DNA from 2 places in the Paramicrobacterium fandaimingii genome. Region 2 is predicted to be linked to the other one. Evidence: riboswitches for the same ligand, from Rfam matches in the RefSeq annotation. Region 2 holds a riboswitch; the other holds the start of a gene.

Region 1 (7,910 bases), 230 kb from region 2:
GAACCGTTGAACACGTCATGGCCGCGAGCCGCGAAGCCGGTTTCGGCCCCGAGGTGAAGCGGCGCATCATTCTGGGAACGTACGCGCTCAGTGCTGGCTACTACGACGCCTACTACGGCAGCGCGCAGAAGGTTCGCACGCTCATTCAGCGGGACTTCGAGAGCGCATTCGCCCAGGTCGATGTTCTTGCGAGCCCGAGCGCGCCGACGACGGCGTTCAAATTCGGAGAAAAGCTCGACGACCCCATGGCGATGTATCTCAACGACGTCACGACGATTCCCGCGAACCTGGCGGGAGTGCCAGGAATCAGCGTTCCCGTCGGGCTTGCTCCAGAAGACGGCTTGCCCGTCGGCATCCAATTCATGGCTCCGGCGAGGGAAGATGCCCGGTTGTACCGAGCTGGCGCATCGCTCGAGGCTCTGCTGGAAGCAGAGTGGGGACACACGCTCATGTCACAGGCTCCGCAGCTGGGAGGAAAGCACTGATGTCGACAGCTGAACTCATGGACTTCGACGAGGCGATCGAGAAGTTCGAGCCCGTGCTCGGTTTCGAGGTTCACATTGAACTCGGAACGAAGACGAAGATGTTCTCGGCGGCGCCAAACGGCTTCGGTGACACACCGAACACAAACGTCTCGCCCGTGTGCCTTGGCCTTCCGGGCTCGCTCCCGGTCGTCAACGAGCAGGCTGTACGCTATTCGATCAGCCTCGGCCTCGCGCTCGGCTGCTCCATTGCCGAGTCGTCGTCGTTCGCACGCAAGAACTACTTCTACCCCGACCTGGCGAAGAACTACCAGATCTCCCAGTTCGACGAACCGATCGCGTTCGAGGGCGAAGTCGAGGTGGAGCTGTCTGACGGCAGCATTCGGCGCATTCCCATTGAGCGCGCGCACATGGAAGAAGACGCGGGCAAGCTGACGCACGTGGGCACAAGCGGCCGCATTCAGGGAGCCGACCACTCGCTCGTCGACTACAACCGTGCGGGCGTTCCTCTTGTCGAGATCGTGACGCACCCGATCTTCGGAGCGGGTGCCCTTGCTCCCGAGATCGCGAAGGCGTACGTTTCGACGATTCGCGACATCGTCATCTCGTTGGGAATCTCTGAGGCGCGCATGGAACGCGGAAACCTGCGCTGCGATGCGAACGTCTCGCTTCGCCCGTACGGCCAGGAGAAGCTCGGCACGCGCACCGAGACGAAGAACGTGAACTCGATGCGATCCGTCGAGCGCGCTGTGCGCTACGAGATTCGGCGTCAGGCGGCAATTCTTGATGGCGGTGGAACGATCACGCAAGAGACCCGTCACTGGCACGAAGACACGGGAACGACGTCGGCAGGTCGCCCGAAGAGCGACGCGGATGACTACCGTTATTTCCCGGAGCCTGATCTGCTTCCCGTTGTGCCGAGCGCCGAGCTGATCGACGAGCTCAGGGCTGCGCTCCCCGAACCACCAGCGGCCAGGCGTCGGCGCCTCAAGGCCGAGTGGGGCTTCACCGACCTGGAGTTTCAGGACGTGCAGAATGGCGGCCTTGTGAACGAGGTCGCCGCCACGATCGCCGCGGGCTCCGCGCCTGCTGCTGCACGCAAGTGGTGGACAGGCGAGATTTCGCGACTCGCCAACTCCCGCGGCGAGGAACCGACGTCTCTGATCACTCCGCAGAGCGTCGCCGAGCTCACGACGCTCGTCGAGGACGGAACCCTCACAGACAAGCTTGCTCGGCAGGTGCTCGAGGGGGTCATCGATGGCGAGGGAACTCCGTCGGAGGTCGTTGACAAGCGCGGCCTTGCCGTCGTCTCGGACGATGGTGCCCTCATTGCCGCGATCGATGACGCACTCGCCGCCCAACCCGACGTGATGCAGAAGATCAAGGACGGAAAGGTGCAGGCGGCCGGCGCGATCATCGGTGCCGTCATGAAGGCAATGCGCGGGCAGGCAGACGCCGCGCGCGTGCGCGAGCTCATTCTGGAGCGCGCTTCCGAATAGCATGGCGCTCTGGCGGCAGCATCCCCTGTTCTCAGTGGATGCTGCCGCCAGCGCGTTTCGACATCGAGGTCTGGTGCGCGCTGCTCCGGCGGCTTACCATGAAAGCATGCTCGTCGAGGGCACGATTCGCTGGCAGGCCACGGAAGACTGTCCGTGGGACCTCCTCCTTGCCCTTGCCCTGAGAGATCTTGCCGGGCTCGAAAACACCTGCGCCCCCGACCTTCCACGGGCGATTCCCGACGTCGGCTCGATCGATGTTTCAGACATCGATGCCGCGCCGCTCGCGGCGCAATGGCGCGGCTGGTGGGCTGGGATCGTTCCTCTCGAGACACGGCCATTCATCAGCGAAGTGCGGCCACCGCATTTCGCAACGTTCGATCGTGCGCTTGAGCTGCAGGAGGCGATGTACCGAGGCTACGATCGCGCAATCGAGTGGGCGCGCCTGCGCCGCTTCGAGTACCTCAAGGCGGTCGAGGTGCGCGAGCATCCACTCGCAGATGTGTACGGCCTCGTGCAGAAGCGACAGTTTGAGCTGAGACGGCAAGCGACATCGTTTCGTCTCGATCTCGCGGTTCTACCGCTTGCCGAGTCGGGCGCCTGGGTCGTCGCGCCCGACACGATCGTCGTCAGCGAAACACTGCGAGACGACGCGAAGAGCTTTACAGAATGGCTGCTCCCTCTGGTCGTCGCGTTGGTCTGACGATTTGTCAGACGGGTGCGAGAGAATGGGCGCATGTCACGTCAAGACGGTCGCGCCCGCCGTGTCTCCGATGACGACGTTGACGACACGGGCGCGCACATTCTGCATGTCGATCTCGATGCCTTCTTTGCCTCCGTTGAGCTGCTCGATCACCCGGAGCTGCGGGGAAAGCCTGTCATCGTCGGTGGGCGCGAAGGTCGCTCCGTGGTGACGACAGCGACATATGAAGCGCGAGCGTACGGTGTCGGCTCGGCAATGCCGATGGCGCGCGCTCTGCAGCTGTGCCCCAAGGCTATTGTCGTGCCCCCGCGACACGAGCTGTATCGCAGCTACTCAATGCGTGTGATGAGCCTTTTCGACGACATCACGCCGTTGGTCGAGAGGCTGAGCATCGATGAGGCATTTCTTGACGTTTACGGTGCCAGACGTCTTCTCGGAAGCCCGGCATCCATCGCTCGGCTGATTCGCCAACGGGTGTACGACGACACGGGACTCACGTGCTCTGTCGGAGCGGCAGAGACGAAGTTCATTGCAAAGCTGGCGTCGGGAATGGCGAAGCCCGATGGCGTTCTTGTCGTTCCCCCCGCGCAGACTCAGGATTTTCTTCGTCCGCTCCCGATTCGAGCGCTGGCCGGCGTCGGAGGGAAGACCGAAGAGGCCCTGCAGCGTCTCGGCCTGCGGACGGTCGCCGACGTGGCAGAGATCCCCATCGGCGCTCTGCGCTCTGCGGTCGGCGACGCGACAGCGATGCGACTCCAGGAGCTCGCACGAGGCCGAGACCCTCGCCCGATCGCAACGGAGCATGTCGAGAAGAGCATCGGTCATGAGGTCACTTTTCACGATGACGTCGTCGACGGGGCAACGCTGGAACGGGAGCTTCTTCGGCTGAGCGATCGCGTGGGCGCGAGGTTGCGCGCAGCTGGCGTCACAGCAGGCGGTGTTGCGCTCAAGCTTCGCTACAGTGACTTCACGACGCTCAGCCGGTCACGTCGCCTTCCCGAGGCGACAAGCGTCGCTCGCCGGCTCTATGAGTCGAGCGTTGAGCTGTTTCGCGAACTCGAGGTGAGGGGGAGGCCGGTTCGACTGATCGGCGTTCGCGCTGAGCGACTCTCGGAGGGGGCCCCATCGATGAGTCTCTGGGACCCAGACGATGAGTGGCGCGACGCCGAGAGCACCGTCGACCAGCTGCGGGGACGTTTTGGAGTGGATGCCGTGACATCGGCGTCCCTTCTCGCCCCCCGACCCTCGACAGCGGGCGGAACGCGGCACCCCGGGCGGCGAGGCACCTGAGAGTCACCGTCGACGTCTGTGCAGACGGGCGAATGCGCGATAGCGTGGGCACATGGGAAACGTAGCCTTGGAACTCGCAGAAAAGTTCAAGTCCGTCGGCGTCACGACGGTGTACGGCGACGTCGTCGACATCGACGGCGTCAAGATCGTCCCGGTGGCGCTTGCCTCGTATGGCTTCGGCGCAGGGGAGGGCGACGCAACGGGCGACCTCAAGGGTGAGAAGAGTGCTGGAGCCCAGGGTGGTGGCGGCGGAGGCGGCGGCATGAGCATGCCCGTCGGCGCATACATCCGCACGGGCGACACGGTTCGCTTCGAGCCCAACCTGATCTCCCTTCTTGCCGTTGGAGTTCCCCTCGTCTGCGTCGCAGGGGCCGCGCTCAAAGGAATCATCAAAGCCCTCAAGAAGTAGCGGAGCGCCGCGAGCCGCACGCAAGCGGCTATACTTGCGCTTAACACGGGAGTCCGGTGAGCCGGGCTGAGAGGAAAGTTCTCAACTTTCGACCGTCGAACCTGATCTGGGTCATGCCAGCGCAGGGAGTGACAATCTCAATACCCGTGCCCAATTCCCACGTGAAAGGGGCACGTAAGTGCAGACATTAAATTCATCGTCCGCGACATCCACGCAGCGAAAGTTCCGCTGGCGCGTTGTCGACATCGTCGTCGCAAGCATCATCGGCGTGGCGTCCGGAGTCATCTTTCTCTTCTGGAACGTCGCATACGGGCCGCTCAGTCTGCCGCTCGCTGTCACCCCGGGACTCAGCGCGCTGCTCGGCGGCGGCTGGCTCTTTGCCGGTGTGCTCGGCGGGCTGATCATCCGCAAGCCGGGTGCCGCGCTGTTCACGGAGCTCGTTGCCTCTGTGGTGTCCGCGCTCGTCGGCAGTCAGTGGGGCTTTTCCACTCTCATCTGGGGACTCGTTCAGGGGCTCGGCGCTGAGATCGTCTTCGCGGCGTTCCTCTATGGCAGCTACCGGCTGTACGTTGCACTTCTTTCCGGGCTCGGCGCCGGCCTCGCGATGGCCTTCCTCGACACGACATTCACCGATTACGCCGTTCTCGACCCGGCGTTCAAAGCGGTTTATTATGTGTCCGCGGCACTATCCGGTGTGCTTATCGCCGGACTGCTGTCGTGGGCAGCGATGCGCGGCCTCGCCTCGGCGGGTGCGCTGAGCCGCTTCGCCGCCGGTCGCGAGGTGCGGCGGAAGGCCTCGTAGTGTCGGGCGCGCACGTTCGCACACACGGCTGGGGATGGACCCATGCCGGGCGCGCTCGGCCCGCAATTGCGGGTCTCGATCTGACGATCGAACCGGGCGAGAGAGTCTTGCTTCTTGGCGCTTCCGGCGCGGGAAAGTCCACGCTTCTGCACGGGCTTGCCGGGGTGCTCGGGGGAGACGACGAAGGCGATCAGACCGGTTCAATTGTCGTGGATGGCCGCAGCCCCTCTGACTCGCGCGGCGTCGTCGGCCTTGTACTTCAGGACCCCGACAGCCAGATCGTCATGGCGCGCGTTGGCGACGATGTCGCGTTCGCGTGCGAGAACCTCGGTGTGCCCCGTGAGGAGATCTGGCGGCGCGTGAGATGGGCACTGGATGCCGTCGGTCTGAACGTGCCCCTTGACCATCCCACCTCTCGGCTGTCCGGAGGGCAGGTACAGCGGCTTGTCATCGCGGGAATTCTCGCCATGAAGCCGCGGCTGCTTCTGCTTGATGAGCCAACGGCCAACCTCGACCCCGAAGGCGTCCGTGAGGTGCGTGACGTTGTGGCGCAGGTGGCCCGCGAGACGGGAATGACTCTTGTCGTCGTTGAGCACCGGGTCGCCGTGTGGAGCGATGTCGCCACGCGCGCCGTCGTTCTCGAACCGGGAGGCGGCGTGCTCGCCGATGGCGAAGCGCGGGATGTTCTCGTGGCGCAGGGCGCCCACCTTGCTGCGCGAGGGATCTGGATTCCGGAGCATCCGCCCCGAGTTCCCGAGTCGCCTTCGCGCGCACGCGGTGAGCTTCTGATGCGGGCTGACGAACTCGCGGTGGGGCGCTCGCCTTTTGGACAGAAGGAGCCCGTCGTGGCGGCATCCGGTCTCTCGTTCGAGCTCAATGCGGGCACGACGACAGCAATTCTGGGTGTCAACGGCGCAGGCAAGAGCACGCTCGCGCTGACGATCGCTGGACTCCTGCGTCCGGCAGCCGGTGTGCTTCATGCAGCGCCCGCGCTTGCTGATGGCCGTGGCGCCGAGCCGCGACGATGGAGGTCGCGTGACCTCCTCACGCGCATCGGCACGGTATTCCAGCACCCCGAGCATCAGTTTCTCACTGGTCATGTGAGCACCGAGCTCGCCATCGGCCCACGAGCACTGCGTCACAGCGACGACGAGGTGAAACAGCGCACGAGCGAGTTGCTCGAAAGGCTCAGACTCGAGCACGTGGCCGATGCCAATCCGTTCACGCTCTCCGGGGGAGAGAAGAGGCGTCTCTCGGTCGCGACGGTGCTCGCGTCGCGCCCACGTATGCTCGTGCTCGATGAGCCGACGTTCGGGCAGGATTCGCAGACCTGGCGAGAGCTCGTTCTTCTGCTTCGCGGCCTCGTTGACGACGGAGCATGCGTCGTCGCGGTGACCCACGACGAGCCGCTCGTCGGCGCCCTCGCTGACGAGACGATTCGACTGGGAAGTCCGCAGGGGGTATTGCGATGACGGCGATGACTCCGCACATCGCGCCTTCGCTCGTTGCGCGCATCAATCCGGTTGCCAAATTGATCGCCGCGCTCGTGGTCAGCATCACGCTGCTGCTGTCCGTCGACATCGTGTCTGCGTCTATCGCACTCGTGCTGACGCTGGCGCTCGTCAGCTTCGCAGGGCTGAGCGCCCGATCGTTCTGGGTTCGCACGGCGCCCGTCTGGTTTGCCGCCCCGTTCGCGGCGGTCACGACGATTCTGTATGGAGAAGACTCGGGGCGCGAGCTGCTGGGGTTCGGCATCGCAACGATCAGCGAAGGCTCGTTGTTGTTGGGCGTTGCGATCATGCTGCGAGTTCTCGCGATCGGCATTCCCGGAGTTGTTCTCATGGCGACGACTGACCCAACTGAGCTCGCCGACGGTCTCTCACAGGTGCTGAAGCTTCCGGCGCGCTTCGTGCTGGGAGCGCTGGCTGGCATGCGCATGATCGGACTGTTCATCGACGATTGGCGCGCAATGGGCCAAGCTCGTCGCGCCCGTGGCGTCGCCGATACTGGCGCGATCAGGCGCTTTGCTGCGCAGGCGTTCGCGCTTCTTGTTCTGGCAATTCGGAGGGGAAGCAAACTCGCAACGGCGATGGAGGCGAAGGGCTTTGGGGCCGAGACCGAGAGAACGTGGGCAAGGGAATCCAGGTTCAGGGGCCCGGAGACGGTGCTCGTTGCCATCGGAGTGCTGATCGCGGGCACTGCGGTGACGAGCGCGGTTCTCGCGGGGACGTGGAGCTTCGTCATTGGCTGAGCAACCGGCGCGCGTCACCCGCAATGCCCGAGCCATCGCCGCGGCGGCCGCACAGTTGCCGCGGCATCCGATCATTCTGATTGACGGTCCATCCGGTGCTGGCAAGTCGACGACAGCGGATGCCGTTGTCGCGGCGTGGCCTGGCGAGGCGCCGCTGCTCGTGCGCATGGACGACGTGTATCCCGGCTGGGGAGGGCTCGCACAGGCGGGCGAGCACGTTGAAACCCACCTGCTCGAACCGCTCAGTCACGGTGTCGCCGGTCGCTGGAGGCGTTACGACTGGCACGCCGAGCGTCTGGCTGAGTGGCACGATGTTGCCCTGGGGACGTCTCTCGTCATCGAAGGCTGCGGAGTTCTGACGCGAGGCAATGCCGCACGAGCGAATCTTCGGGTGTGGCTCGACGGGGCTCCGGATGCTCGCAAGCGGCGTGCACTTGAGCGAGACCGTGGGGGATTCGACGCTCACTGGGATGAATG
Region 2 (7,910 bases):
GCTGAAACGAGCGGCAATCGGAGATTGCTGAGGCTACTCGATGAGGGCGATGAGATTCTGCGGATAGATGGTCTCGGTGCTCGATCGAAGTTCTGTGAGGCTCCACCACCGCGCCTTCCCCAGAGCATGGCGCTCACGGTCGGTCCAGCCGTCGGTCGTGATGGAGAATGCGGCAACGGTTGCTGTGAAGAACAGCTCATGCTGCACGTAGTCGGTCCCCGCGAAGGAAAACGAGAGAGTGTGCTCAAAAACCGGGCCCTCCACAGAGTCGAGGTCGAGTCCCGTCTCCTCGCGCACTTCGCGCTTGGCCGCGTGTTCGTGAGATTCGCCTCGTTCCAGTCCTCCGCCCGGTGTGAACCACCACGCCGGCGACCGTGGTTTCTCGGGGTCGCTTCCGTGCAGAAGCAGCACCCGCCGGCTCTCGTCGAGCAGGATGACGCGCGCCGCCTCGCGTCGAGTCACCGAGGCACGGGCCCGGGGTATGCCGTGGGAACGAGGAAGCGCAGCTTTGTTTCGTCGTCTCGCACAGCCCGCGGTCGTCGCTCGTCAGGGCGCCCGCCCATGCGCTCGGTGACGCCGCGCGAGGCCACGTTGTCTTCGTCGCACGTCACGAGCGCGCGCTCGACGCCGCGAGCCGCCAGTGAGTCAAGGCCGCTGCGCAGAAGCGCTGACGCGACTCCCCGTCGACGGAATCGCGGCACGACGCCGTACCCGATGTGGCCGCCGACATCCGCAAGATAGTCGTTTAGCTCGTATCGCACAGAGACACGGCCGGCGATGCGGTTCTCGACAACTCCGACGAGAAATGCTGCGGGAACGCGCCCGGGTGCCAGCTGCTCTCCGCGTTCGATCATCGCCAAGCGCTCCACGAAATTGCCCCAGCTTTCGCCCTCGACGTGCTCAAGCAGAAAGTTGAATCCATCAGCGACAAGCGCGTGGTGAGCGGCGAGCGCCTCGGTTTCGTCTCCACGGGCAAGATGACGAATCGTCACGTCGGAAGCGGCTAACATGCCATCATCTTTTCACGCTCCGTCGACCGGGTGCAGCAGCAGCTCGGTGCGCTCGGCAAGATATCTGCCAAGCGGCAGAGCCTGATCGTCGGTGACGTGCGAAGACCATCGCACCCGCACGTGGCCGTTACGGAGAAAGACGGGGCCCTCGGCGCCCGTCAGTGACTCGACTGACACATCGATTGGCCTCGCGTTGATATTGATCGTCGAGCCCTCGGGGAACCTGCCGCGCATCGCGGCGCCTCGATACTCGCGTCGCACCTCCATCGACTGCGCCTGGTATTGCGGCCAGCCCGGATCAACGGCTCGCGTCGTCTCTCCGGCGGCAAAGAGACCGGCCTCGCCATCGATGAGCAGAACGCCGAGCCGCCACACACGCCCGGTCTCGACGAGCTGCGAATCACGGCGAAAGACGAGGGCGATCCGTCGCGCCGGAACAAACTCGGCAAGCGGCTCCGCCACGACATGGGTGTCAGTGAGCTGCTGAACGATGACTGCCAGCTGGGCGCGCACTGCGGCGACGGCGGCGTCAGCATCCGATACGCTCATGTGCTCCAGAATATCGCCGCTAATTCGACACAATCTCCAGAGACGTCAAGAACGAATCGATACGACTCAACGCAAGCTCAGCGGCATCCGCGTCATAGTCGTCGTGGCCGCGCTCGAGAAAGAGATGGCCGCTGCCCGGGTAGAGAAACAGACTCACCTTCTCGTGCGCGGCGTCCAATGCTTTTGCCGCATCGGCGTCATCGACGAAGAAGGGGTCGTCTTCCATCGCGTGGATGTGGACGGGAACCCTGTCTGGCCAATCGCCGAAGACCTCGGGAGCGACACAGCCGTACATGAAGATGCCGCCAGCTGCTCCCTCTCTGTTCTGCACGAGGTACTGCGCGAGTGCGGCGCCCAGCGAAAATCCGAGGTACACAACGTCAGCGGGCAGGCTCTGCACTTCGGCAACGGCTTTGCTCAGGAGCTCTTCGTCGTCGATGGATTCGACGAACGTCTTTCCCTCGTCGACGCTCTCGAACGTGTGCCCGTCGAAGAGGTCGGGCATATGCACCTGGTGCCCGGCGGCGCGCAGCCGCTCGGCAATCTGCTCGAGGGCGACTGTGCGCCCGAGCACATGGTGAAACATCACGATTTCTGTCATGGTCACGTCCAATTCACGTCGTCGCGGCTGCCTGGATTGACGAATCACCTTCACGCTAGAGCACTCGGTTGACGGTGTCGAGGGATGGCGTCAGTCCCTCCCCGGGGCACAGCTGGCATCGCTCGCCGACGTGAGCCGCCAGGCGTTGATCCCTCCAGCCAGTGAACTGAGCGTGATGCTCGCGGGCGCCGCGTCTGCGAGCCGGTCGCGGGCGCGCGCTGACCGCACCCCGCTTGTGCAGTACAGAACAATATGTCGCGCGTCGCCGCGAATCGCCGCGATCGCCTTCCATCCCTCTGCCTGAACGCGATCGAGAGGAATGTGAATGGAATCGGGAATGGCATCGAGCTCCCGTTCCCAGCCCTCGCGCACGTCGACGACGAGAAGCGCTTCAGCAGCATCTGATGCCGCGTCGCGAAACGCGTCGAACGAGGCGACATCGAGTTCGTGCGCGTTCGTGCGCCCCGCGGCATCCGCTTGCGCGTTCACGGCCGCGCAGGCAATCGTCACCTCATCGAGATTCGTCACGGCTGGTCTGCTCTCGTCGACGGAGAAACGCAACGTTGAGTACTCGGCTTCGCCCGCGTCGTAGCGCAGCAGACGGCCGAGAAGCGGCGTGCCGATGCCGCAGATGAGCTTGATGGCTTCGGTGGCCATGGCAGAGCCGATCGTGCCGCACAAGACCCCGAGCACCCCTCCATCAGCGCAGTCCGGCACCGAATCCGCGTCGGGAATGTCGGGAAACAGGTCGCGCAGCATCGGCCCTCTGCCGGGCCAGAACACGCTCACCTGCCCGACGAAGCGAAAGATCGTTCCCCAGACGAGCGGGGTCCCGGTCAGCTCGGCCGCGTCGTTCGAGAGATAACGCGTGGCGAAATTGTCTGCCCCGTCAATGACGATGTCGTGCCGTGTGAAGAGCTCGCGGGCGTTATCCGGCGTCAGGCGCTCGTTCAGCGCAGTGACGGTGATGCGCGGGTCGAGTCGCCGCACCGCGTCACGCGCCGAGTCCACCTTCGGCCGCCCGATGTCTGCGTCACGATGCAGCACCTGTCGTTGCAGATTTGACGCTTCGACGACATCGTCATCGATCACGGTGAGCTGTGCGATTCCCGCCGCCGCGAGGTAGTGCAGAATCGGGGCTCCGAGGCCGCCCGCGCCGACGACGAGCGCTGACGCGTTGCGCAGCCGACGCTGCCCGAGTTCACCGAAATCGGGAAGGCTGAGGTGCCTCGCGTAGCGGTCGATCTCATGGGGTGCCAGTGCGGGCCCCGGCTCGACGAGCGCGGGCGCCGCGGGTCGGGTTCCGAGCGCGGCGTGCACAGTCACAGGCCCGCTTCCGAGGGACGATGGGTCACCATACCGTCGAACGACGACGACGCGCGAGCGAGCGAGCGCTTCGGAATGCGGCCGGCGAATCGCGCCGTGCGTCCGGCATCAACGGCAAGGCGCATTGCCCGCGCCATGGCGCCCGCGTCGTGTGCACGCGTGACGGCGCTGGCCAGCAGCACGGCGTCGCATCCCAGCTCCATGGCGAGTGCAGCATCCGATGCCGTACCGATTCCGGCATCGAGAACGATGGGAACGCTTGCGCGATCGACGATCGTCTCGATGTTGTGCGGGTTGAGAATGCCGAGACCGCTGCCGATAGGCGATCCCGCCGGCATCACCACGGCGACGCCCGCGTCTTCGAGCCGTTTGGCGAGCGCCGGGTCATCGTTTGTGTAGGCGAAGACGGTGAAGTCCTCGAGAACAAGCTGCTCCGCCGCCGAAAACAGTTCGACGGGGTCGGGAAGCAGCGTATCTTCGTCGGCGATCACTTCAAGCTTGATCCACGACGTTCCCAGTGCCTCACGGGCAAGCTGTGCGGTGAGAATGGCATCTCGGGCCGTGTAACAGCCTGCCGTATTGGGCAGAACGCGAATGCCACGTCGCTCGAGCAGCGCAAACACCGAGTCTCGCGATTCCGCGTCGAAGCGACGAATCGCCACGGTGGTCAGTTGCGTCTCCGATGCGACGAGCGCCTCTTCGAGCGTCGTGAGCGATGTCGCTCCGCCCGTTCCCATAATGAGGCGCGAGGTGAGCGCCTCCTCGCCGATCTGCAGCGGATCGGCCGCTGCCGTGTGCGTTGTCGTTGTGGTCATGTCAGCCTCCCTGAACCGCGGTGACGATGTCGATCGTCTGTCCGCTCTCGAGTGTGTGCGTGGTCCACCCGCCGCGGCGCACGACCGCCCCGTCAACGGCTGCTGCGATGCCGAGTTTCGATCCGTCTGCGGGGGAACCATCGTCCGCCAGCGTCTTGCCGGTGATTTCGGCAACCAGGTCTCGAAGTGTGTCTCCGACGGCGAGAGCGCGTGCGTCGCCGTTCACAGTGACGTCGATCGTCTGTGTCATCGTGAGTCTCCTTTGCGTATGTCCTGAGCGAATCGTGAGGGGTCGACGGCGGTCAGCATGTCGGCGTCCCCCGACTCGCCTCTTGTGAGATCTGCGGTCAGCTGGGCGCCGAGAGGCGCGAGCAGGATGCCGTGGCGGAAGTAGCCGGTCGACACGACGCATCCCTCGTCGATGCGCCCGATCAACGGCAGATCATCGGGCGACCCGGGGCGTGCGCGCGCCGTCACATCAGTGATCTCGCATTCAAGCACGCTGGGGACGACGCGTTCTATGTCGCGCAGCAGCTGGTGCACGCCACCGGCGCTGATGCCGTCGACCCCGTCTTCGCGAACGCTCGCGCCGAGGACGAGGGTCCCGTCAGGGCGCGGAACGAGGTAGACAGGACGTCCGCGCACAAGGCCCCGGATGGTGCGGGTGACGATCGGCTGCAGCCGCCGAGGCACCGAGAGACGCACGACGTCGCCCCAGACGCTGCGCAGGGGAAGCCGCGGCATCCCTTCGATTGTTCCCGTGTCGGCTCCCGCGCAGACGACGACTTGGTCGGCGACAATGTTCTGACCGTTCGCGAGCGCAACACCGCGCGTGCGGCTTCCGTCAGAGGCCAGAGCCGCGACTCGGCGTCGCACGATGCTCTCGGTGAGCAGTGCCTGCAGCGCGTCAGTCATCCGCCGCGGGTCGATTGAGTGGTCTCCCTCGATCCTCACGGCCGCGGTGACGCCGGGGCCGAGAGCCGGTTCGAGAGCGCGCGCCTGTGTTCCGGCGATGAGCTCGAGGCTCAGGCCGAGCGATGTCTGCAGTGCGCAGAGCTCGCGCAGGCTCTGTCGGTCTGCGGCATCGCTGGCGCAGACAAGCGTCTCGGTCTGCGCGTAGCCGAGGTGATGGCCGGATGCTGTCGCGAGCTCCTCCGCGAACGTCGGGTAGAGCTGCGCTGCCGCGATCATCAGCGAGTACAGGGGCGACTGGCCCCAGACGACCTCCGACGCCGGCGCCAGCATTCCCGCCGCGGCGTAACTCGCGCCATTTCCGGGTGTCGGATCGACGATCGTCACCGACCAGCCGTCTTTCTTCAGCCGCCAGGCCGTGGCGAGCCCGATGATTCCGGCCCCGATAACGACAGCGTGCACGTGCGTTTCTCCCTCCGGCGGCATGATCCGCATCAGGTATAGCGGTCGGCACATGGCCCTCTCAGCCTCCAGGAGGCTCCCGCGAACTTCCTCTACTCTAGGCACATGCCCTCACATCTGCGACCCGTGATCTCCGCTGACGATTCCGTCCGTGCCGTGCGTCAGGCGGCACTCGAGAGCGCGCGGCTGTATGTCTGTACGGACGCGCGCCGGGATCGCGGCGATTTTGCGCGGTTTCTCGACTCGGCCTATGCCAACGGCGTCGACATCATTCAGCTTCGCGACAAGTCGCTCGAGGCGCGCGACGAGATTGAGGCCCTCGAGGTGCTCGCGGCCGCGGCAAAGCGGCACGGCAAGCTGTTCGCCGTGAATGATCGCGCCGATGTCGCAGCGCTGGTGGGCGCCGACGTCTTCCATGTCGGCCAGGGCGATCTGCCGAGTGAGCACGCTCGAGCGATTCTCGGTCCCGACGTGATCCTCGGCCGCTCAACGCACTCCATCGGCCAGGCTGAAGCGGCAAACGACGACGCCGACATCGACTACTTCTGCGTCGGTCCGGTGTGGGAGACCCCGACGAAGCCCGGTCGGGATGCCGTCGGACTCGACCCGGTACGGCGGGCCGTCGAGATCGCGAGCAAGCCATGGTTTGCCATCGGGGGCATCACCGGCGGAATGCGGCTCGACCGCGTCGTCGGCGCGGGCGCGTCACGCATCGTCGTCGTGCGCGCTGTCACCGATGCAGACAACGTCGGCCGAGCGGCACGAGCGTTGCGCGACCGGCTCGCCTGACCGCCCGACGCGAGACGGTCAGGGAACGCGGTGTCCCGCTGCCCTGGCCAGCTCGTACCACTCCGAATGTGTCAGGGGAATGTCTGAGCCGGCCGCAGCATCCGAGACCCGCTGCGGCGTCGTCGTTCCCAGCACGACCTGCATGCGAGCCGGATGCCGCGTGATCCACGCTGTCGCGATCGCGATCGGCGTGACGCCATAGGCCGCAGCGAGCCTGTCGATCACGGCGTTCAGCTCGGGGTACTCCGATGAGCCGAGAAACACGCCTGTGAAAAATCCGGCTTGAAACGGCGACCAGGCCTGCACCGTGATGTCGTGGAGGCGACAGTAGTCGAGCACGCCGCCATCGAGCATCACCGACTGCTGCTCCCCCGCCATGTTCGCGGCGAGGCCCTGTGCGATCAGCGGCGCGTGCGTCATCGACAGCTGCAGCTGATTTGCGACGATCGGCTGCGTCACAGACCGTTTGAGCAGCTCGATCTGCATCGGCGTGTGGTTTGACACTCCGAAGGCGCGCACTTTTCCCGCGCTCTGCAGCTCATCGAATGCCCGTGCGACCTCGTCTGGCTCGACCAGAGCATCGGGGCGATGCAGCAGCAGAATATCGATGTAGTCGGTCTGCAGGGCGGCGAGTGAGCCGTTCACGGAGTCGACGATGTGCTCATACGAGAAGTCGAAATACGGGCCATCGGGCACGATGCCGCATTTCGTCTGCAGCGTCAGGGCGTCGCGCTGCGATGGCGTGAGCGCCATCGCCTCGGCGAACCGCCGCTCGCACGCGTGCGGTGTCGGCCCGTAGACGTCCGCGTGATCGATGAAGCCAATTCCCGCCTCGCGCGCCGTCGCCACCAGCTCGCGCACCTCGGCATCTGTCTTGTCGGCGATTCGCATGGCGCCGAGCACGACGTTTGGTGCGGTGATGTCTGTTCCGGGCAGTGGGAGAGTCTTCATTCGTGTGGTTCCCTTCGAGAGCTGTGGCTAAACAGTTGTGAGCGCATGGTGCGGCCCGGTCGGCAGAGTCACCGCAACGACGTCGCCGGCCCGCACGGTTCCCCCGCGAGACACGATGCCCATCACTCCCGCCAGCCGCACGGTGTGGCCGTCGCCGTCTGCGAACACCATCTGCTTCATCAGACCGGGCTGATAGTCGTTGATCTGCGAACAGGGGTTGCGCAATCCGGTGATCGTGATCACGACGTCCCCGATCGCCAAACGGGTTCCGACGGGAAGCCCGAGCAGGTCGATGCCGCTCGTCGTGATGTTCTCACCCATCTCCCCCGGCTTCACCGTGTACCCCGCATCCGCCACCTGGTCGAAGAGCTCCCGGTGAATCAGATGCACCTGGCGCACGTTCGGCGTCGACGGGTTCTTCTTCACACGCGAACGGTGCTTCACCGTTGTGCCGGAATGAGCGTCGCCAGCGACACCGATTCCCTCGACAAGCGT

The links. A riboswitch is a leader RNA that binds a small molecule or an ion and turns the genes downstream of it on or off. The one in region 2 is predicted to bind thiamine pyrophosphate.
Region 1: linked by a shared signal. The riboswitch ahead of HCR84_RS07460 (ECF transporter S component) and the one ahead of thiO (glycine oxidase ThiO) in region 2 are both predicted to bind thiamine pyrophosphate.

The regions. Positions count from the first base shown of each region.
Region 1 covers NZ_CP061170.1:1,532,386-1,540,295, forward strand. Annotated here, with positions in the region: gene gatA (Asp-tRNA(Asn)/Glu-tRNA(Gln) amidotransferase subunit GatA) at 1-485, shown strand, start outside; gene gatB (Asp-tRNA(Asn)/Glu-tRNA(Gln) amidotransferase subunit GatB) at 485-1,981, shown strand; gene HCR84_RS07445 (hypothetical protein) at 2,088-2,681, shown strand; gene dinB (DNA polymerase IV) at 2,715-3,971, shown strand; gene HCR84_RS07455 (spore germination protein GerW family protein) at 4,024-4,380, shown strand; TPP riboswitch at 4,416-4,525, shown strand; gene HCR84_RS07460 (ECF transporter S component) at 4,559-5,182, shown strand; gene HCR84_RS07465 (ABC transporter ATP-binding protein) at 5,182-6,654, shown strand; gene HCR84_RS07470 (energy-coupling factor transporter transmembrane component T family protein) at 6,651-7,433, shown strand; gene HCR84_RS07475 (nucleoside/nucleotide kinase family protein) at 7,426-7,910, shown strand, end outside.
Region 2 covers NZ_CP061170.1:1,301,251-1,309,160, reverse strand. Annotated here, with positions in the region: gene HCR84_RS06365 (NUDIX hydrolase) at 34-462, opposite strand; gene HCR84_RS06360 (GNAT family N-acetyltransferase) at 459-1,010, opposite strand; gene HCR84_RS06355 (hypothetical protein) at 1,023-1,559, opposite strand; gene HCR84_RS06350 (dienelactone hydrolase family protein) at 1,579-2,160, opposite strand; gene HCR84_RS06345 (ThiF family adenylyltransferase) at 2,251-3,486, opposite strand; gene HCR84_RS06340 (thiazole synthase) at 3,483-4,301, opposite strand; gene thiS (sulfur carrier protein ThiS) at 4,303-4,551, opposite strand; gene thiO (glycine oxidase ThiO) at 4,548-5,675, opposite strand; TPP riboswitch at 5,668-5,768, opposite strand; gene thiE (thiamine phosphate synthase) at 5,781-6,464, shown strand; gene HCR84_RS06320 (aldo/keto reductase) at 6,483-7,415, opposite strand; gene HCR84_RS06315 (MOSC domain-containing protein) at 7,443-7,910, opposite strand, start outside.